4 regions of the Gracilibacillus marinus genome follow, and region 1 is predicted to be linked to each of the others. Evidence: riboswitches for the same ligand, from Rfam matches in the RefSeq annotation. Region 1 holds a riboswitch; each other region holds the start of a gene.

Region 1 (5,877 bases):
ATATATTTATTATTATTCCATATCTTTTTTAAAAACAAAACTCACTTTATCATATCCCATTTTCTCTTCATAAAAACGATGTGCATCTGTACGTGCTAATCCTGATGATAGCGCGACAGTATGATAATGGTTCTCCTTCGCCCATTGATGTACATAAGACAGTAACACATTTCCATATCCATTTGAACGATTATTATCATCTGTTACAAGATCACACACCCAAATATACTCTCCGTAATACAATGTAATCATTGGCATAAATCCGACTAATGCTAACATTTCTTCTTTCTTATATAGTGCAAAAATCCGATATTGATTCTCTTTTCTTGCTGCCGCCACTAATTTTACATATGATTGTAAGTTAAGATGTGTGCGTAATTGTTTCATAATATTAAATGATGACTCTATTTCACCATCTGTTTTTAACTCCTTAATCATTGTTGATGTCATCGTCATTCCCCTTCCTATATGTTGTACTACTCCAATGTATAGAAGATGTGTACCTTTTCCCTTTGAATCCTTCTTTTCTTAATTGTCTGGCGATATATTTGTTGAATAAACCATGACCAAGCAAAACAATTGATTGATGCTGATTCGCCATTTCAATCAATTGTTTTGCTGCATTCACTGCTCTCACTTGTGCATCTTTATGTGATTCACATTTATGAGAATATCCTAAAAAATATGCTATTCTAGCTAGTAAAGTCCAAGTCTTCGGTGTAAATTTTATCTTCTTTACTGAGAGTGTCGGTAGCTCTAACTCTCTGAAAATAGAAAATGATTCCCTTTCTTTATTTTCACAAATTTGTCTAGCTGAGCAAATAGACCGTGATAAGTCACTTGTAACAATTATATTAGCCTTCATGATGGTACGAATTGTTTCTTCTGGATATGTATTTTCTACTACTACACCACTTTTATCGTATAATTCTACCCATTCTGTATACTCATTTGCAGTTAATTTATGTTTACTTTCTATAAGTGACCTTCCATGTCTAATTAGCGTAATCGTTATCAAAATTATTCCTCCCAATACTAATTATAACATAATTATCCAACTTTAATGCATTACATGTTAAGATAAGTAAGTGTCTCTTCATCCGTTTTTTAGCTAATGGCACTCTATTATATTTCATGAGAAGAAAGGTATTAAAAATGTCTACATCAAATAAAAAGCAAAAAATTGTCACTATAATTGTTATTACCGCACTTATATTAATAGGATTTGGTTTGTTATGGGGAATTTATTTTTTTGGTTTAGTCGGCTTATTTAATTTGTTAGGAATTCATTATGATTCTTTCTATTCATTAGCATTATTTGTTATCAATATTTTTCTAGTAGGTATTTTCATTGAATTATTCTTTAAAATGGTATATTTATTCTCCTTACCATTTATACGCACAAAACATTTTCAATTTCTTTTTCGTTTAAGTATTGAGTCCATCGCAAATTGGTTCACTTTCTATATTGTTGATAGTTATATGCAATCTATTTTTCTATCATTACAAATGGAGTGGTCACTTGCATTGTTACTTGCATTATTAGAAATAATGTTTGACGAAGATCAAAAAAAGACTAAATAAGATTGTTATTTCTAATCTCTACATTTTCTCATATACATTAAACAAACAGGGCGAACTTATTAAAAAAGTTTCTGTTTAGCGAAATAGAAGGGATTAGACTAGTATGTACTATTTCAAGAAATGTTTAAGTATATTCATTGGGAGTTTATTTGTGGCACTCGGAATCAATATCTACTTAATCCCGCACGAAGTACTGGATGGGGGTGTAATTGGTATTGGACTAATCTTGCATTATATAATGGGACTAAAAACAGGACTAATGATTATAGTAATCAGTATCCCCATTTTTATGATTGCATGGTTCTATAACAAATCTTACTTTTATAATAGTATGCATGGTTTACTTATCTCTTCTCTTTTTATTGATGTATTCCAACCTATTCAATCACTCTCTATGATACATCCTTTGATTAGTTCCATTATAGGTGGTGTATTCATAGGATGTGGTATTGGTATCATGCTTCGTTTTAAGACAAGCACTGGTGGAACAGATTTAATCGCCCAAATTATTGCAGAAATGCTTCTAATGAACACTGGTGTTGTCATCTTTATCCTTGATTTCGTCATTATTCTGATAGGCGGATTATTAATTTCTCCAACCAAACTATTCCTTTCATTTGTTACAATCCTATTTGTTGGTATAGCTACAAGTATATTTACAAAATCACCTTTTCATAACAATGTATTATTCTAATCTATTTGATCATACTTCTATAAGAATAGAATGACACCATTTCTACTTGACTTTCCTCACTTGTTAAAGGTAAACTAAAATGCATTCGAAAAAAATGAATATCATTATATCCAAAAAGGTTGAGGGACTGGCCCGATGAGACCTCAGTAACCACTTAATAGAGTACTGTGCTCATTCCAGATTAGATAGGAAGAAATAATAGGAATACAACCTCTTCTTGTTAGTAGAAGAGGTTTTTTGTCTTAAATATGGAGGGTTATCATGTCAGTAAATCAAAAAGGTAATGCATTTGCCCTTTTTCCATTATTACTATTTGTTTTGCTTTTTGTAGGAACAGGTTTGATTACGAAAGATTTTTCTAGTATGCCAATTAATGTAGCAATCATTATTGCATCTGCTATGGCTTTTTTTATCAATCGTAAAGTATCTTTCACTAAAAAAGTTGAAATATTCGCAAAAGCTTGTGGAAATGAAAATATTATGATAATGGTCATTATCTTTGTAATGGCCGGAGCCTTCTCTGAGGTTGCAAAAGGAATGGGAGCTGTCGAAGCCACAGTTAATTTTGGTCTATCTATGCTTCCACCAAATTTATTAATGGTTGGATTATTTATCATAGGTTGTTTTATATCCATCACGATGGGAACATCAATGGGTACAGTTGTTGCACTCGCACCAATCGGGATTGGCATTGCTGACCAAACAGATATTTCATTGACACTTGCTATGGCAACCGTTATTGGTGGAGCAATGTTTGGCGATAATTTATCCATGATTTCAGACACAACAATTGCCGCTGCGAGAACACAACAAACTTCTATGAGTGATAAATTTAAATATAATTTTTTCATCGTCACTCCTGGAGCTATTTTGACAATTATCATTTTATGGGTCATCACATCAGGTAACTCAATTGAAACAAATACACAATACACATATGAACTAATCAAAGTATTACCATATATTGTTGTCCTATTTCTAGCCATTTTAGGTATGAACGTTTTACTTGTATTAAGTGGTGGTATATTTCTATCAGGTTTTATTGGACTAATAGATGGCTCTTATACTGGCATGACTTTCATACATGCAGCATCTCAAGGGATTATAAATATGCAAGACATTGCTATTATATCTATTTTCGTTGGGGGATTGATTGGACTAATCCAATTTAATGGTGGAATTACGTACTTATTACATTTTGTGACGAGTAGAATTCATACTAAGAAAGGTGCAGAATTTGGTATTGCTGGACTCGTAAGTGTAGCTGATATTAGTACTGCCAACAATACGATTGCCATTCTGATGACAGGACCGCTTGCTAAAGATATCGCAGACCAATATGGTGTGGATCCTAGAAAATCCGCGAGTCTTCTTGACATTTTTGCTGCAGCATGGCAAGGTCTTGTGCCGTATGGCGGACAAGTATTAGCAGCTGCAGGAATCGCAGCCATTTCACCATTAAGTATCTTGCCTTACTCCTTTTACCCATTATTGCTCTTAGGTTGTGGTATTATTGCAATAACCTTAAATATTCCAAAACAAAAGAGCTCTACATGATATTCTATTAATAGTATGGCACCCAATAATTAGAGTTGAACTCTAACTTATAGGGTGCTTTTATTTTATAATCATGTTGTAAAACGATAGATAATGTAAATAATGACTTCTATTTATTTATACCAACTACTTGGAATTGGGTCCAGATGTCCAAATACGTCTAAATCATTTTCTAGAAATTGAAGTGTCATATTTGCCATTTCTTTTGCTTTACCGACAAAGCAAGAGGCCTCACCGAACTTCACTCGTTTAATCACACCAGTCTCTAAAAATGGTTGTTGTAATTTAACATAATAGTCCGATGTACTTCCATTAGGATGATAATGTCTATATGCAGGACGTTCTATAATGCAATTTTGATCTTTTTTCACTTGAAAAGGAACTCGCTTGTCTGATAAACGATTCGGTACATTGACCCATTCTTCCACACTGTGAATAAAGGTATTTCTTTCCATTCCAACACCGATAAATAAAATTTTTGCATCCATATCGTATAGTTTCCCCCAGCAACCACCTTTTGCACATGGTGTATCCCAATTTTCATCCCCATCTATATACTCGTTCGCTTTATTTCCATAAGCAGCAACGGAATGAGTTGGGTGTAGGGAACGAACAACATTTTTTCTTTTCATAAAAATATTTGGTAATATTCCCACACATGCTCGTTCTTTTTTTGGATCAAATAGTAAATAATCTTCCCCCATTTGTGCCCACGTATGTGTTGGTAATATTAGAAGACCATCTGTTAAATACTCCATCAATGCATCTATTACAGTATCCGCTCTTCCTTCTACATCACCAATTGCTCTCATCGATGAATGAACAAGTAATGTGTCATTCTGTTTAATACCACTTTCTTTTAATTGATCTATAAGCATTATTTTCGTAAACATAATATTCCTCCATCTTCTCTATTAACATCTACTCTAACAGATATAGCATCAAAAGCAATAGAATAATTCTCGTTCAAAATTGCAAATCATAACTATTGCAATGTCCACAAAGATTTACTATATTAAATAAAAAAATGTTTATATAGAGACGCTATTGTACAAAATATAGATGAGGTGATTACTATGAAAAAAATCTTATATTTATTCGTTCTCTTTGCTTTTATAGTTGGTTGTGCGGATAAAGAAGAAGTACAGAATAAAGATGAGAATGAGACTAAAGACTTCCTATTTTCTTCGTTTGACTTTGATGCAGATGTTGATGGTAATAATGATGCAATCGATGTCGAGTATGAAAAAGAAGTTAATGACAAAGTGGAAGCTAAATATTTAGATGAACCTAATGATATCAATCTTACTGGTGATGATGCATTAGAGCAATTATCTACAATATTTAATGGGTTAAATTTTGATGAAAATAGCTCCGATGATGAGGTCATTTCAGCCGTACTAGAAGCATTTCAAGTTCCGGATAATGCAGAGAATATCGAGTTAGAAATTACTTACACAAGTGGCACCGAAAAAGAATACCGAAAATAAATGGTTGCCCTCCGTTACGAAAATGTAATATTTGTTATCAATCTTTAACACAAAAAAAGGTTTCGTTTTCCTAAAAATAGTGAAGATATAAGTAAGATTTAATTAATCAGTCACAAGCAGTGAACGACAACTTATCTATAATGAAACTTCTATAGGGATTGATGACAACACAACATAATGGAGGGGAATCACATGAAACAAATTACATCTAAAAAAATCACATTAAAACAACAACTTACTATAAATGAATGTTTATCTATTCATTTATTACAAAAAGAATATAAAGGTACTATTTACATCTTACATAATCATGAGACAATAAAAACGACAAAATTACCTACATTAGTAACATTTTCATTATTAACAACAGCTAATTCCGAAATAACTGTGATTGTTGAAGGTTTGGATGCTGAGACGACTTTAGAAAATGTTTGTGAGTTATTTAATCAGCAAGATTTATTACAAGCTCAGTAAAGTACTAAATAATACTCTACATTACAAAAAACCAACTTTTACATAAAGTTGGTTTTTTTGATAAATAACTTCACAGAA
Region 2 (5,877 bases), on a different contig from region 1:
TAAAATGTACCATACCTAAAATTATAGTGAAAGCGGTATCGGTTCGTGATATACTAGAAATAAGACTTCATACGAGGGGGCGCTATCATTGAAACTAACCAATATGATTCTGCATAAAGATATTCTATTGATTCATACAGAAATTAATAATAATGATTATATATTTACAGTCCAATGGAAAACACCTTCTGATGGGAAAGGTGGTAGATGGGAATTGAAATCATACCTCAATAACACAACAGGTAAAAAAGATTTAGCAGAAGCTACCATTCGAACATTTTTAAATCAAATTAATCCGAAATGGGACTGGGAGGAAGACCAAAAAGAGATTGAACGGGTATTAGGAAAATAGTTTTTCGTGAAGTATCGGTTGATGGGGCCGATACTTTTTCTTTTTTGGGGACTGGTGAGTATTTATCAGCCCATGTTCTTATGGGTTGTGGGTGATTTAATGTGATATCTACCTGTTTCTCTCATTGTTGGAGGGGGATATTTTCATCGGATGGGTGGATATACGCTTTATCTACCTTTCTTTCCACATACATCGGCCGATATAACACATTATCCTCCTCACTCTCTCGTAACTCGGGCGATATTTTCATTGGATGGGTGGATATACGCTTTATCTACCATTCGCTACATTTTATCTGCCTTTCTTCCCACTTACACCGGCCGATATAACACATTATCCTCCTCACACTCTCATAACTCGGGCGATATTCTCATCGGATGGGTGGATATACGCTTTATCTACCATTCGCTACATTTTATCTGCCTTTCTTCCCACTTACACCGGCCGGTATAACACATTATCCTCCTCACACTCTCATAACTCGGGCGATATTTTCATCGGATGGGTGGATATACACTTTACTACCTTCCGCTACACTTTATCTACCTTTCTTCCCACTTACACCGGCCGATATAACACGTTATCCCCCTCACGCTTTCGTAACTCGGGCGATATTTTCATCGGATGGGTGGATATACGCTTTATCTACCTTCCACTGCATTTTATCTGCCTTTCTTCACTCTCACATCGGCTGATATAATGCATTATCCCCCTCACCCTCTTGTAATTCAAGCTAATAAACCACATATCACTCAATAAAACTCACTAAACACTCGCTCCATTTGTAACAACTGTTTGCTTTGTCGCAATTTGCTCGAACCATTGTAATTCTTCATGTAATGACACCACATCACCGATCACAATCATGGATGGGTTACTTATCTCATGCAATCTTGCTTCAATTGTATCCAGTGTACCGATAATTGTTTTTTGGTGAGCAAATGTTCCCCAGTGGATCATCGCAACAGGTGTGGATGGTTTTAATCCTGCTTTTATTAAATACTCGGCTGTTTTTGGAAATTGACGGACTCCCATATAAAAGCAAAGTGTATCTGCACCTTTTGCTAAGTGTTCCCACTCCTCACTAGTTCGCGCATCAGGATTGGATGCATTAATAAAGCTTACAGAGCCACTAATACCGCGATGTGTCAATGGAATACCCGCATATGCCGCTGCGCTAATTCCAGAAGTGATACCAGGCACGATTTCAAATGGGATATTTTCTCTACTAAGTACTTGGCCTTCTTCTCCACCACGACCAAAAATGAATGGGTCGCCACCTTTTAATCTTGTCACAACTTTTCCTTGTTTTGCATAGAAAACGAGCAAACGATGAATCTCATCTTGAATTACACCATGTAATTTCGGTTCTTTCCCACAAAAAATGAGTTCCGCACCTTCTTTTGCTTCTTCTAATAAATCCATATTTATTAAACGATCATATAATATTACATCCGCTTCTTGAATTGCGCGCAACCCTTTAACTGTAATCAATTCTTTGTCCCCAGGTCCCGCTCCAACTATATATACTTTACTCATTCGCCTGCCATTCCCTTCCGATTTTTTTGTCAACTTTTACTTCATACTTTAATAATACAAAAGTTATGACGATTGTGAGTATTAATAATGTCACAGTATAGAAAGATTTTTGTACAAAAATTTCTGTTAAGCTATACGCGATGACTAATGAAATCACAGGTGACGTTACCCATACCTTTACAATTTGATGAATAATACGCTGTTTCCATACGAGTTTCCAGCTTTTTGTTGCGCTAATTCCAACAATTGCTGTTGTCGTTACTTGTGTCATTGGAATTGGCATACCGAAAAATGAAGCAATAATGACTAATACTCCTGTTGTACTTGAAATAACCACACCATTTGCTAATGATAGATTGGTAATCTTCTTTGCATTTGTTTCTAGTACTTTTCCACCAAATAAGAAACTACCAAATGCGACAACAATCGCCAATAATGGCAAACCTACTTCCATTGAGACAATACTTGCACCAACTAATGGTCCTAGTGCATTTGCTACATTATTCATTCCTGCAGCAATTGCTTCGAAAAATCCTGTAATTAATAATAGAATTGCTAATACTTTGTGCGGGATTTTCCATTTAATCCGATGCCCTATTTTTACTCGTAACTTCTCAAACGTATACGTAATTAAAAAAGCAATGAATGGAATGATTAACCATAGACTTACAATTTGTATGACATTTGTGACATATAATTGTTGAAAAGAAATTCCGATACCAACAATTGCACCAACCGTTACTTCACTTGTTGACAATGGAATTCCTATATAATTCGTAATGAGTAACGTCCCTCCAGCTACAAGTAAGATAATTGCAGCAATTGGTACATCAATAATTTCTTCAGAGATGATTCCTTTACCTAATGTGTTCGTCACATGCTGACCGCCCCATAATGCACCAACAATCGCACCAATCCCTGCTAAAAAAAGAGCCATTCTTCTTTTTTTAATGACTTTTGCACCATAGACAACGCCCATGCTTGCGGCAGAACCACTTGCTCCTATATTAAAGGCAAACAGACAAGCTGCTAATATCGCAATTGTAACTAACATATCCATTCCTACTTCCTCATTTAGATTATATGTGCAGAACATTCTTTAGTTTGCAAAAAAACTCCTACTCTTGGCAAAGGTAGAAGTTCATCTCTACATCTTATCTACCAAGTTCATATCCTTGCTGGAATTAGCACAGTGCATTTTGCCTGTTGCTGAGATTTCCTCGGGCCAGTCCCTCCATCTCTCACGATAAGAATTTATCTAATTTTCGAAAAAATGAAACAATGATTTGTATTGAATATAATGGCAATTAATTCGATTGTCAATATACATTTCTTCCCTATAATAGCGGAAAATAGCTAAAAACCCTTATATCCCATGCATTTACTAGGTTTTAAATTTTTTTTATTTTTTTATTGAATTCTCATGCAATAAGATGTATGATGTATTGTATAGTATTTCCATAAAAACTAAATAGTTGTATACACTTATCAAGAGAGGTTAAGGGACTGGCCCAGTGATGCCTCAGCAACCAGCATGTTTTTTGTGCATGGTGCTAATTCCAGACGGTATATTTATACCAAAGATAAGGAGAAAATAAACCTTACGTAACAAGAGGCATTCTTCTTATCTAGAAGTGCGCCTCTTTTTTGTATTTTTTTTAACTTTTTTACAAGTGTATAGAAATAGAATATGAAATGACATTAGAAAGTGAGTGGTCTTTGTGAAACATTTAGAAACAATTCTTGCCCAAATAGGCAATCGTACAGATCCTAGAACAGGTGCCGTGGAAGCTCCAATCTATTTATCTACTGCATATCAACATCAAACAATTGGTCAATCGACTGGTTTTGATTACACAAGAACAAAAAATCCAACACGTGATGTCGTAGAGTCAGCAATTTGTGAGTTAGAAAATGGCACGAGAGGATTTGCATGTTCATCAGGTATGGCAGCAATTCAATTGGTACTTTCTTTATTCAAACATGGCGACCATATTCTCGTGACAGAAGATGTGTATGGTGGTAGTTATCGTTTATTTCAACAATTTGAACAATTATATGGAATTAAACCAATCTACGTCACACCAGATGAAATCGAAACATCAATCACGGAAGAAACAAGGGCAATTTTTATCGAGTCTCCAACTAATCCATTACTAATCGAGTTAGATTTAGATGAAATCGCAACAATTGCCAAAAAACATGACCTATTATTCATTGTGGATAATACCTTCTACACACCATATATACAAAAACCTATATCTAATGGCGCAGATATTGTTGTGCACTCAGGAACAAAATACCTGGGCGGTCACAATGATGTATTGGCAGGATTAGTTGTTGTAAAGGGTGAGCAATTAGCAGAAAAAATAACGTACTTACATAATGCTATTGGCGCAGTTCTTTCTCCATTTGATTCGATGTTGTTAGCGCGAGGAATGAAGACATTGAGTCTACGAGTAGAGAGACAACAAGAAAATGCTAGAGAGCTAGCAAAGTATTTACGTTCCCATGAACTCGTTACAGATGTGTTGTATCCAGGGAAAGGCGCAATGCTAAGCTTCCGTATAGAAGATAAGCGAATGGTTAAACCATTTTTAGAAAATCTGTCTACTATTCTATTTGCAGAAAGCTTAGGTGGTGTGGAAAGTTTCATCACATACCCGACTACACAAACACATGCAGACATTCCATTTGAAGAACGTGAGCGACGTGGTGTCTGTGAACGATTATTACGCTTCTCTGTAGGGATTGAGCATGTGGAAGATTTGAAGCGAGACTTAGATCAAGCATTACTGAAAAGCAAGGAGGAATTGGCACATGTCTAAACATCAATTTGATACAAAAGTCATCCATGCAGGAGTACAAAGAGGATTTCAAGAGAGAAAAACAGGTGCTGTAAATCCACCTATTTACCAATCTTCTACCTTTCACCAAGACCAATTAAATCAGTTCGGTCCATTTGATTATAGCCGCTCAGGTAATCCGACTCGCGAGCTAGTGGAAGAAACGATTGCGGTATTAGAAAATGGCTACAAAGGATTTGCCTTTGCATCTGGCATGGCTGCAATATCTAGTGCTTTTCTATTACTAGAATCAGGTGACCATGTTGTGATTACAAAAGACGTCTATGGCGGAACATTTCGCTTTGTGAGTCAGCTTTTAACACAATTTTCTGTTGATCATACCTTTGTAGATATGACAAATATAGAAGAAATCGAAAAAGCTATCCAACCTAATACGAAAGTCATCTATATCGAAACACCAGCAAACCCTTTGTTACAAGTAACGGATATCCGAGCAGTTGTCGCATTAGCAAAGGCAAACAATGCATTAACATTTCTTGATAATACATTTATGACACCACTCTACCAGAACCCGCTAGACTTAGGTGTCGATATTGTACTGCATAGTGCGACGAAGTTCTTATCAGGACATAGTGATATTATCGCAGGCTTAGCAGTGACGAATGATGAGGAATTGGCGAAAAAACTTCAATTTGCACAGAATACATTTGGAGCAATTCTTGGGGCTCATGATAGTTTTACATTATTACAAGGAATGAAAACACTGGAGACACGATTAGAAAAATCGACAAAATCCGCAACACAAATTGCAGAAATTCTTGCAAACCATGACGCCATTGAAAAAGTGTATTATCCAGGATTAGCATCACACAAAGGACATGACATTCATTTTAGCCAAGCAACAAGTGGTGGTGCTGTATTATCCTTTTTATTAGATGAAAAGATAGACAGCAACCGATTTGTTGAGCAACTCGAACTCCCTGTGTTTGCGGTTAGCCTAGGTGCAGTTGAATCAATCTTGTCCCATCCTGCTACAATGTCACATGCTGCGATGCCACCACATGAGCGCCAGGCTCGCGGTATTGATGATCGACTTTTCCGCTTATCTGTTGGGATTGAAAATGTTGATGATTTAATTGAAGATTTGCAGCAAGCACTAAAGCAAGCGGCTCTAGTTAA
Region 3 (5,877 bases), on a different contig from region 1:
ACTATTTAGCACATCAGTTAACTAAAATCCACACGTATGATATTGTAGCTAAATTTTCTAATCCATTTGAAGCACAAGAAAAGGTTTCTGATTACCATGCTGATGTTCTATTTTTAGATATTGAGATGCCTGGAATAAACGGAATGGAGTTAGCGGAAATCTTATTAGATGAGAATCCGAAGCTTCATATCGTATTTGTTACTGCATACAATCAATATGCAGTAACGGCATTTGAATTAAATGCAATGGACTATTTACTAAAACCTGCGACTGCAGAGCGATTGAAGAAGACGACAAAACGATTAATGGAAAGAATTTCTTTAAATCAATTATCGGAAGAAGAAACTCCATCACAATATTTGTTTATTCAATTATTCCATACACCATTAGTTTTTGATGGCAACAAGACAATTGAATTGAAATGGCGTACATCTAAAGCAAAACAATTGTTCTTTTATTTATTACATCATCGAGATCGATTGGTAACAAAGGATGAATTAGTGGAACAATTATGGCCAGACTTTTCGTTGGAAAAGAGTTATACACAACTATATACGACGATTTATCATGTTCGTTCTACATTAAAGCAATATGTAAAGTATATTCAGATTAAGAATTCTAAAAATGGTTATTCCCTCGTTTTACGAGATGTGGAAATAGATGTAGACCTTTTTGAAAGATTTATTCGAGAAGACAAAGAAATAAATGAACAGACCATTCAAAAATATGAAGAAATAATGGCATATTGTAAGGGAGAGTATATGTTCAATCTTGATTACGCATGGGCGAATAATGAATACATAAGATTACAATACTTATGGGTCCAAACAAAGAAGAAAATGATTGGATGGTATACAAAAAATAAAGCTTATGAAAAAGCAACAGAACATGCATTAGAAATCTATAAACGATATCCATTAGAAGAAGAAGGCTATTTTGAACTCATGAAAATATTTGCTATTACTGGGAAGAGTACTTTAGTTCAAAAATGCTTTGAAGAATTAAAGGAAATGCTAGAAAAAGAGCTTGAACTACAGCCGAGTGTTGTTGTTATGGACTGGTATGAAGAGTGGCTAGAGAGTATAGAGGTTTAATAACTAAGTATTTGAAAAACGAACTCCTATTTTTGAATTGATTCCAATAGAATCAAAGTAGGCAATAATTTATTTTATCATACATATCAAACCGAGGTTTACCATCAATGGGACCTCGGTTTTTGTTGTCAAAAAGGAGTAGTTAAAAGTTAATTATTGGAAATCGTGACGTCTAGCTCCAAAGCTTAGAAACTACGCGACTTCACAAACCGTCCTACGATAAGTCATCATCGATTCGTCCCTCATCATTATTCCTTTTCCACGGTGAAGCGACCATAATACCCACAATATAATGAAAGTTTATACATATAGAATGCTAGTTGCGGGTAAACTGGCGCTAACACCCTGATAAGTTTCGCTACCAATCAGTCAGAGTTTATAACTCCAACTGATTGAAGTCTCACTTTATCTCAGTTAGTTTGCTCCAGTCACTACGTTTCTAAACGGACGCTTTCGCTTTTGTTCTCATCCAGCTTAAGCGTCCAGAAACTAGGTGACTTCACGAATCAACTGTCAATAAGTCATCATCGATTCGCAAGCTCATCGTGATTCCTTTTCCACGGTTAATAAGCGTCCGTAATACCCACAACATAATAAAGAGATTATATATTTAAAATGCTAGTTGTGGGTAAACGGTCGCTAACACCCTGATAAGTTTCGCTACCAATCAGTCAGAGTTTATAACTCCAACTGATTGAAGTCTCACTTTATCTCAGTTGGTTCGTTCCAGTCACTACGTTTCTAACCGGACGCTTTCGCTTTTGTTCCTACATTGTAATTTTAATACCAACTATTATAATCAGAATTATCAGAAAAAGTATTGACATTCCTTTTAAATTTTATTATTGTTAGTAACAACAAAATAATTCTTATCAAGAGCGGTGGAGGAATCTGGTCCTATGATCCCGCGGCAACCGGCTATTCGTTTAGCAATGGTGCCAATTCCAGCAGGGTAATTCCTGAAAGATAAGAAGAGCGATGAGTATGCAATCAAGCCTCTTTTTATCTTAGTTATAAAGATAAAAAGAGGCTTTTCGTTTTGTAGAAAAAGAGAAAAAGGAGAATGAAGGATGAGCAACAAAGAGATTCGAACAGTAAAAGCAAGTACAAAACAAGTATCACCACTTCGTTATGCCAATAAAGTAAGAGATTTTCACTTTGAGATTGATGAACCAGAAAAACTTGGTGGAACAAATACAGCACCAACACCGCTTGAATACATTCTCGGGTCATTTAATAGTTGTTTGCTAATAGTTGTAGAGATGGTAGCAAAGCAACATGGTTATCAATACGAGTATTTACAGTCAGATACTGTTGCGGAAATTGATCGTAGAGGCATTGCAGGTGTAGATGGTGTCATTCCGTATTATAAAAATGTCACAAGTGAGATTGAAGTTATTTCAAATGAATCGGATGAAGTAATTGAAAAATGGAAGGAAGAAGTATTGAAACGTTGTCCTGCATACAATCTGTTCTTAGATGCAGCAATCGATATTAACTTGAATTGGAGTGTGACGAAATGACATCATATGGGATATGGATGATTGCTATTGCATTAATTTATACGTCTTTATTAATTATCGTTGGTAAAATTGCACAGAAAAAAGCGGCATCAGGAGATAATTTCTTTGTTGGAGGAAGGAATTTCCGCTGGTGGACTGTCGCATTTTGTATTACTGGTTTATTCTCAGGATCTACTTATATTTCTATCGTAGAATTGTCTTATTTAACAGGTGTCTCTGCAATATGGTATGGCATTGCAGAAACAATTCAAATTCTTATTATTGCACTCTTAATGATTAAATCTTTCCGTAAGAAAATGCTCGTCACAGTATCTGGAATGATTGGAGATCGTTACGGTAGAGCAGCAAAAGGACTAGCTGGTGCAATTACTGCATTTGCATTCCCGATGTGGTCTGTTGCAACAGCGATTGCATTTGCTTCAGCATTGAATGTTTTTACAGGAATCTCTCTCACTTTCTCGATTGCGTTTACTGCATTATTATTATTTATCTATTTACAAGCAGGTGGGATGTGGTCTGTTGCATTCACGCAAACAATGAACTCGATTGTGTTTCTAATCATGTTAATTATTGGAGTTGTTGCTGTCTTTATTAATCCAGGTATTTCAGGGTTAGCGAACTTAGCGACAACTAGACCTGAGATGTTTGATTTTGGTGGTGTTGGACTGCAAGTAATTGTTGCATGGTTTGGAACATTCTTAGTAAATGTGATTTTAGCACAGGCTGCATTCCAAATGGCGTTATCTTGCCGTACACCAGAAGAAGGGCAAAAAGGGTTAATTGCTGCATCTGTAATGGGTGTCCCTTTTATTCTTTGTGGAATACTCTTTGGTCTTGCTGCTGCAATTGTTGTACCAAATAGTAGGTTAGGTTTAATTGCACTTCCAGAATATTTAAGTAGTGTGTTACCAGCCCCATTAGTCGGCTTATTCTTCCTAGGTATTTGGGCATGTGCATTAGGGTGGGGAGCACCATGTCAATTTTCTGGTGCGACTAGTTTAGGAAAAGATGTGGGTAGTTCCATAAATCCAAATGCGACAAATGAACAGTTGGTAAAATATACGAAAATCTCGTTATTAGTATTAACATTTTTAATGATTGGTTTTGGGTTATTGCGTACAGAGCAATCTGCATGGTGGAATGTACTTGCATGGACAACACGTAACTCTGCTACATTTGCACCAGTTGTCGCTGCATTATTCTGGCCGCTTGTGAACAGGTCTGCAGTTGTTAGTTCTTTATTTGCAGGCTTTGCGTCAGGTTTAACATGGTATCATTTAGGTGGATGGCATCCAAGTGAATTTTTCTTGAATGTTCACCCTGTATGGATAGGAATGTCTACAAATATTCTTGTACTTGTCATTGTTACACTAGTAATGCAAGCATCTAAATCTACATTTGTGTGGCGTACAAGTCCGAAGACACTAGCAACAGTAATTGGCGCAATTGTAGTTAGTGTGATTACATTAAGCCTATCATCGACATTATATGAGCTTGGATTACTAGGGTTGTTTGGTTTTGTATCGATTCTAAGTATTTTTATTCTATGTATTCAAGTCATCCAATTAGACGAACAAGAAGAGAATGTATTACATGTAGCTCAATAAAATACATGAACAGAAACAACCTGAATTATCCATTCAGGTTGTTTCACGTTGTATCAATGTAGTATCAATATATACTTTTTTTGGAATATCTCGATCATCTTTCAGCCGTTCAACTAAAAGATCTACAGCTGTTTTTCCCATCCATTCCTTTTCGATTCGAATCGTAGACAATGCGGGATAGACATATTTTGATACACTAATATCATTTATACCGATTATTCTACAATCATCTGGTATTTTAATTGATGCTTCATGTAATGCTTTTATCGCACCTATCGCAAGTGGATCATTTGCTGCGACAAAGCCGATATTTGTTACTTTATTTGACTTTAAAAATGTCTGCATTGCTTCATAACCATTGGTGATATGATAATTTGTTTCAATAAAAAGCTTTTCATTATAGCAATTCTTCTCTACCAACATTTTTCGCATTGCTTTTTCTCGTATATCCTCTTTGCCACCAATAAATCCAATCTGAGTGATTCCTTGTGTCATCAAGTGTTCGACAGCTTGACGAATGACAGAAGAGAAGTCTACTAAAACCGCATCACAACCAGCATTCTCAGTATCTGAATCTACTAATACGACATTGCATGATTTCTGCTTCATTAGTGTAATTTCTGTTGTCGTAAATCGTCCAACAGCAATCACGCCGTCAATTGTGTTAGGAATACTCTCTAATTCGTCTCGCGTGAATTTTTGTAATTGAATATGATGTTTCTCTGCTCTTTCTTCAATTCCATGTCGTATCGCCATATAGTAAAGGTCAGATAATTCTTCTGATTCTGTGACCCAATGAATAAATGCAACACGCCTGTATAATTTTTTTCTTGAAGTATTTTTGCTATAAGATAGTGATTCCGCGATTTCAAATATGCGCTTTTTTGTCTCTTCACTTACAGATAAGGTACTATCATAATTGAGCACTCGAGAAACCGTTGCAATCGATACATTCGCTTTTTGTGCAATATCTTTTATTGTAGTCATAAGAGTCCTCTTTTCACTTTTAGTAAAACTAGAGTAAAATTTAACTTGATTATTTTTACTAATTATTATATCCTTTGATTAATGATTCGTCTACCACAATTTCAAGGAGGTATGATTGTATTGAATTTATATAAAGAAAAACTAATTTATCAAGCACCAGAAAATGGGTATCCAGAATGGAATAATAATCCGGAAATATTCCAAATCAATAGAATGGAAGCGCATGCAAGTGTGGTTCCTTATGCTACAATTGACGATGCTTTGGCTGGTGATCAACAGCGATCTTCGAATTGGATGTCACTTAATGGGAAATGGCATTTTCGCTTTGCGGAAAATCCTGATGCAAAAATCAGTCGTTTTTATGAAGAAGATGTTTCTTCATGGGATAAGATTCAGGTGCCTGCACATTGGCAATTGGAAGGATACGATTATCCACAATATGTGAATACAAGGTATCCATGGATAGAGCATGATGATATCGAAGCACCATTCGCGCCAACGAATTATAATCCTGTTGGTCAATATGTTACAACTTTTACGTTACCAGATGATTGGGAAGAGAAGCCTGTGATTCTCCATTTTGCTGGCGTGGAATCTGCTTTTTATGTATGGATTAATGGTGAGCTTGTAGGATATAGTGAAGATACGTTTACACCTGCAGAGTTT
Region 4 (5,877 bases), on a different contig from region 1:
CTTATATTCAACGCACTGTCCATCTAGGCTTCGCGTTAACACTTATTTTTATGTTATTTCCTATAAAAAAGGGAATCAAAAAGACTTCTATTCCATGGTATGATTGGATATTCATTTGCCTATCTATTATGGTGACATCCTATTGGCCATTATTTTATGAAACGTTAGTACAACAAATCGGTGGCATTCATCTTGGTCAAGCTATTATTGGGGCTATAGCCATTCTACTTGTTCTAGAAGCCGCTCGCCGTGCAGTAGGGTTACCAATTGTCATCATTGCATCCGCATTTTTGATGTATGCTTTATTTGGTCCTTATATGCCAGGAATGTTCGTGCATCGTGGGCTTAGTTTACAACAATTAATCGACTCTATGTTTTTCACTACAGAAGGAATTCTTGGTACCCCTCTTCAAGTCTCGTCTACTTATATCTTTTTGTTTCTATTATTCGGTGCATTTCTTGTACAAACTGGTGTCGGATTATATTTTAATGATTTAGCATTGGCCATTGCTGGTCACCGAATTGGTGGACCTGCAAAAGTAGCGATATTCTCTAGTGCACTCAATGGAACGATATCAGGAAGCTCTGTCGCAAATACCGTTACATCAGGTTCTTATACCATTCCTATGATGAGACGCCTAGGTTATAAGCGGAACTTTGCAGGAGCAGTAGAAGCAGCAGCATCAACTGGTGGGCAAATTATGCCTCCAATAATGGGTGCGGCAGCATTTTTGATGATTGAATTTGCTGGTAAACCTTATTGGGAAATCGCCAAGGCGGCTGTCATACCTTCCTTGCTCTTCTTTACAGGAATTTGGGTGATGACGCACTTTGAAGCAAAACGACTTGGTCTCGTTGGTCTATCTCGAGACGAACTACCAGAGAAAAAAAGAGTATATAAGAAGCTATATCTTTTACTTCCTATTATTGTTATCATCTTTTTCCTGTTCCATGGTTTTAGTATCGAAAGAACGGCTATATATGGCATACTTACCGCTATTCTTGTTAGCCTTCTTTCAAAAGAAACTAATATTTTATTAAATAACAAAGGAAAACTATCATTAGACAAATTATCCAAAGCGTTAACAGATGGCGCACGAACTGCATTAGGTGTTGCCGCAGCCACAGCAAGTGCAGGGATTATTGTTGGTGTAGTGACAAAGACAGGACTTGGCTTAAAGCTCGGGAATGGGCTTGTAGACATGGCTGCAACGATGACAAGTAACCCAACTATATTAATTTTACTCACATTATTCTTCACAATGATTACATCTATTTTACTTGGAATGGGATCGCCTACCACGGCTAACTATATAATTACGTCAACTGTCGCACTACCTGCAATTATGGCATTAAGTGATTCTTATGAATTATTCATTCCGGTACTTGCTGCACACATGTTTGTCTTTTTCTTTGGAATCGTTGCCGATATTACACCACCTGTCTCGCTCGCCGCATTCGCAGCAACAGGCATCTCCGGTGGTGAACCCATCCGAACCGGTTTTATTGCAACAAAACTTGCAATTGCCGCATTTATCATTCCATACATGTTCGTCTTTCAACCACAATTATTAATGATTGATGTAACTTTTACAGGCATAACATGGATTATTATTACTGCATTCGCAGGAATGATTGCAATAGGAGCTGGGTTAATCGGATTTTGGTATAGAAAGCTTCATTGGATAGAGCGACTAATCGCATGTATAACAGGCCTTTTGCTTATGTATCCAGAGGGCAATACAGATATCATTGGATGTCTTATCTTCGTCGTTCTAATCTCTATACAATTGTTCAGTAAAAATAATACCTGATTATAAAAAACAAGAATCCCCAAGTGCCTGTATCTTTAAGAGCACTTAGGGATTCTATTATTATAGATACTTTATTCATTTCCGAGTAATTCTTTTGAAAGCTTCACTACGTATGCTAATTTATTCCATTGTTCTTCTTCTGTCAAAATATTTCCGTGATGCGTAGAAGCAAATCCACATTGTGGGCTTAAGCAGATTTTGTCTTTCGACACGAATTGACTCGCTTCTTCTATACGTGCTTGAATCAATTCTTTGTCCTCTAGTTCACCGAATTTTGATGTGAATAATCCTAATACAACATGTGGTCCATCTTCTTTTGCAATATGACGTAATGGCTGGAAATCACCCGAACGATCATCATCATATTCTAAGAAGAATCCATCTACTTTTTCTTTTGCAAAAAGTGTCGGTGCGATATGTGCATAACTTCCTTCAAATGCCCATGTCGAACGATAGTTACCTCTGCAAAGGTGTGTTGTAATAATTAAGTCTTCCGGCTTATCCTCTAATACACTGTTCACAACATGTAACGATAAATCAATTAATTCTTGTCTCGATAAATTTTCAAATGCAAACAATTGCTCTGCATTTAATCCTGCAATATACACATCATCAAATTGCAGATAACGACAGCCTGCATCATAGAATGCTTTTACTACATCACGATATGTATCAATCACATCTTGTGTATAATCTTCTAAGTTTGGATACACTTCTTGGTTACGAATACCTGCATGGAACAGTTGGTTAGGACTTGGTATCGTTTGTTTCGCTACTGCACGGTCTCCAACAATTTCTTTAAATTCAATGAAATCTTTAATGAATGGATGATTTGCATTAAACGAAACTTTACCAATATTTCGTACATCATATCTTTCAGTCTCCACACCATGAAATTGAAGTCCTTTTTCCGGAACATATCCTTCAAATCCATTCAAGTGCTCCATAAAGTCAAGATGCCACCATCCACGACGAAATTCGCCATCTGTTACTAACTCTAGCCCTACTTCAATCTGTTTATCTACAATTCTTTCAATCTCTTTTGTTTGTACTGCACGTAACTCTTCATAGGATATTTTACCTGCCTTGAAATTCTCATTTGCTTCTTTTAAACTCTCTGGTCGTAATAAACTTCCCACATGGTCTGCTTTAAATGGTGCTTTAATTATTGTTTTTGTCATAGTTAATCAATCCTCTCTATTTTTTGTTTTAAGGTATTATTGCAAAAGAACGCACTGGAAACCCAGTTGCCTTTTCTGGTTTTGCTACTATATTAAATATAATACCGCCTTTTGGAGGTAGTTTATCTAAATTTGTTAATAACTCCACTTGATATGTATCTTGCTCAAGTACATAATATTCGCCAATTAACGATCCGTTTGCTCTTGCATCCTTTGCAGAGTCTGTATCAAACGTTTCATGACCAATTGCTTTCACGTTTCTCTCTTCGAAGAGATATTTCAATGCATCCAATCCCCATCCAGGAGCATGTGCATTACCGTCTGTATCTTTATTCTCGAATTTCTCCACATCTGGCCATCGTTTGCTCCAATCTGTTCTTAATGCAACAAATGTACCTTCTTCTATTTGTCCATATTCTTCTTCAAACAATTGAATATCATGGACTGTTACCGTATAGTCATGGTTTTCTGCTGCTTCTTTGGATTTATCAATCACAACAAGAGGTAATACTAACTCTTTTAATTCCAATTCTTCTAGCCAACGTTGATTCGGCACAAAATGAATCGGTGCATCTATATGTGTTCCATATTGTCCTGCAAACGAAAATTGTTGTACAAAGAAGCCATCTTCATGCGTAAATAATGGGTTAATCTCTGCTTTGGGCAATGCAAAAAAATGTGGTGAATCAGGCCCAAACGTGTGTGTTAAGTCAATCCATTGCTTACTTTTCAATTTTTGCAAAGCATCTAATAATTCTTGTTGGTTACCTTGTATCGTCATTCTTCTCCCCCCTTCACATGCTAAAGTGTATAGGACACTTACCGTGAATTCTGTCTGTATACTTTATTTTTTTTTAAAAACCAAAAAACCCTTTTCTAAATAAGAAAAGGGGCAAAATGTCAGCTACAATCTGTCTCTCTTCTTATCTTCAAGCATTACACTTCTGGAATTGGCACGGTACATACAGATAGTCCGTTGCCGAGGCTTCAAAGGGCCAGTCCCTCCACCTCTCTTGATAGGAAATTTATGGTATTTAATTTAAATATTAGAATACACCTAACTATGGCATGATGTCAAGTATCATTTTTTTGACTAATCCAATTATTTAGCTAATTTAATACTTTGGCCTAGTTCTGCAGATTGATTTGCAGCAATTGCTACTTGTTGTGTTTTCCATGCATCTTCATATGTTGATAAAATCTGTGAGGAGTCAGACGTTCTAACCGCATGAATAAATGCTTGTGATTCTTTTTCATATGGTGAGACAGATGAGTCATTAGAATAGTCTCTTATCTCATCCTGATTAACTTCCTGCAAACCTTGTTGATTAAGACGTAAAATGCCACGATCTGTATAAACATCAAGTCCATTCTGATAATCTATTGGTAATATACAGGTGTTATGGATAGTAACAATAGCACCACTACTCATCTTTAGCGTGACAGTGCCTACATCAGATACATTTATTTCAGCCTTAGCTGGTTGCATTCGTTTGGCGAAATCCGCTCTGACTTCTTCCACTTCACCTAATACATATCTAACTAAATCGACAATATGTGTGGTTTGCTCTACAAATTGGCCTCCTGATGTCTCATTTTTTCTCCACCAACTCACCTCAGGCATTGTACCCATCCAATAACCGATTGCCATACCAATTGTACAATCTTGTAATAATTCTTTTGCCTTCCTTGTTCCATGTAAATATCTAAAGTGGTAACCGACAGATGTCAATAATTGCTTCTCTTTTATCTTGTTAAGTATCGTTGTAGGTATTTCTATATTTGTCGATAATGGTTTTTCCACAAAAAATGGTATACCTCTCTCTACCAACAATTCTTCTATTTCGCCGTGTGCAAACGGTGGTACACAAATATAAGCAGCATCAATCTGTTCATTATCTAACATTTTCGTCAATTCATTATATGCTTTCGCCTGCGGATAGTCTTTAGCTATTTGCTCTGCTTTTTCTAGAGATCTACCACAAACGCCACGTATCACGACATCTTCCATCTCATTTACGATAGATGCATGTAATCTAGCAAAAGAACCTGTACCAATTATTCCAATATGTATTGTCATGTAATCTCTCCTCTTTGTCAGCGATTAATTACTTTCTCCAAAACGTCGTACAATCCACCTTATCTATTATGTTAAACGTTATCATTTTATCTAGCAAGGAATAATCTACCTTAGCAGTCCATAGGATACGGATGAGTTTCTTTGTTTTGTAAGAAATTATTAAATTTCTCCATTTTCTCCCTCTTTGCTATTTTACTAATGTAAGAGAGTGAAGTATCGCTTACATTAGTACTGATGTTGTAAAAAATAATAGAAAGTGAAACGTATTAGTCTCACTTCCTATCTTCCGTTTTCTTATATGCTATTATTTCACAAAAACAGGTAATTTCTCTAAGAAAATGAAGTCTTCTCGGTTTGCCGCATCTCCTTCTGCAAGAATTGCTGCTTTCGCTACTACTTCAGCACCTGCTTCTTGTACAAGTTCTTCTAGAGCTTGTATAGATTCACCCGTGCTAATCACATCATCGACTAAAGCGACTTTTTTTCCTTGTAATACTTTCGCATCTTTTCCATCTAAACAAAGAATCTGTTCACTAGTTGTTGTAATCGAGTTCACTTTATGAACAATCGGATTCTCCATATATGCTTTCACACTTTTACGTGCGATGATATATTCCTTTTTGCCAATTACTCTGGTTAATTCGTGTATTAATGGAATTCCTTTTGCTTCTGCTGTCACAATGTAATCTACTTCAGGCAATTTCTCGGCTAATAACGGAGCCACGTGACACACGAGTTCTGTATCTCCTAGAATAACAAAACTAGCAATACTTAAATGATCGTTAATTGGAATGATTGGTAA

What was found. A riboswitch is a leader RNA that binds a small molecule or an ion and turns the genes downstream of it on or off. The one in region 1 is predicted to bind S-adenosylmethionine.
Region 2: another riboswitch for S-adenosylmethionine. It lies ahead of ACFOZ1_RS04190 (inorganic phosphate transporter); the one in region 1 lies ahead of ACFOZ1_RS11570 (Na+/H+ antiporter NhaC family protein).
Region 3: another riboswitch for S-adenosylmethionine. It lies ahead of ACFOZ1_RS02580 (OsmC family protein); the one in region 1 lies ahead of ACFOZ1_RS11570 (Na+/H+ antiporter NhaC family protein).
Region 4: another riboswitch for S-adenosylmethionine. It lies ahead of ACFOZ1_RS00155 (cyclase family protein); the one in region 1 lies ahead of ACFOZ1_RS11570 (Na+/H+ antiporter NhaC family protein).

What each region holds. Positions count from the first base shown of each region.
Region 1 covers NZ_JBHSDV010000003.1:259,906-265,782, reverse strand. Annotated here, with positions in the region: gene ACFOZ1_RS11590 (GNAT family N-acetyltransferase) at 13-456, opposite strand; gene ACFOZ1_RS11585 (histidine phosphatase family protein) at 431-1,018, opposite strand; gene ACFOZ1_RS11580 (YrvL family regulatory protein) at 1,156-1,584, shown strand; gene ACFOZ1_RS11575 (YitT family protein) at 1,688-2,278, shown strand; SAM riboswitch class I at 2,382-2,478, shown strand; gene ACFOZ1_RS11570 (Na+/H+ antiporter NhaC family protein) at 2,540-3,835, shown strand; gene ACFOZ1_RS11565 (AAC(3) family N-acetyltransferase) at 3,949-4,728, opposite strand; gene ACFOZ1_RS11560 (YusW family protein) at 4,912-5,325, shown strand; gene ACFOZ1_RS11555 (HPr family phosphocarrier protein) at 5,518-5,799, shown strand.
Region 2 covers NZ_JBHSDV010000001.1:954,316-960,192, reverse strand. Annotated here, with positions in the region: gene ACFOZ1_RS04200 (hypothetical protein) at 89-352, shown strand; gene cobA (uroporphyrinogen-III C-methyltransferase) at 1,118-1,891, opposite strand; gene ACFOZ1_RS04190 (inorganic phosphate transporter) at 1,884-2,951, opposite strand; SAM riboswitch class I at 3,043-3,144, opposite strand; SAM riboswitch class I at 3,374-3,481, shown strand; gene ACFOZ1_RS04185 (methionine biosynthesis PLP-dependent protein) at 3,613-4,719, shown strand; gene ACFOZ1_RS04180 (aminotransferase class V-fold PLP-dependent enzyme) at 4,712-5,877, shown strand, end outside.
Region 3 covers NZ_JBHSDV010000001.1:571,484-577,360, forward strand. Annotated here, with positions in the region: gene ACFOZ1_RS02575 (response regulator) at 1-1,094, shown strand, start outside; SAM riboswitch class I at 1,961-2,067, shown strand; gene ACFOZ1_RS02580 (OsmC family protein) at 2,165-2,617, shown strand; gene ACFOZ1_RS02585 (sodium:solute symporter family protein) at 2,614-4,224, shown strand; gene ACFOZ1_RS02590 (LacI family DNA-binding transcriptional regulator) at 4,258-5,211, opposite strand; gene lacZ (beta-galactosidase, LacZ type) at 5,332-5,877, shown strand, end outside.
Region 4 covers NZ_JBHSDV010000001.1:19,141-25,017, reverse strand. Annotated here, with positions in the region: gene ACFOZ1_RS00165 (TRAP transporter permease) at 1-1,814, shown strand, start outside; gene ACFOZ1_RS00160 (5-methyltetrahydropteroyltriglutamate--homocysteine S-methyltransferase) at 1,886-2,995, opposite strand; gene ACFOZ1_RS00155 (cyclase family protein) at 3,024-3,776, opposite strand; SAM riboswitch class I at 3,916-4,018, opposite strand; gene ACFOZ1_RS00150 (Gfo/Idh/MocA family protein) at 4,098-5,075, opposite strand; gene ACFOZ1_RS00145 (phosphoribosyltransferase family protein) at 5,380-5,877, opposite strand, start outside.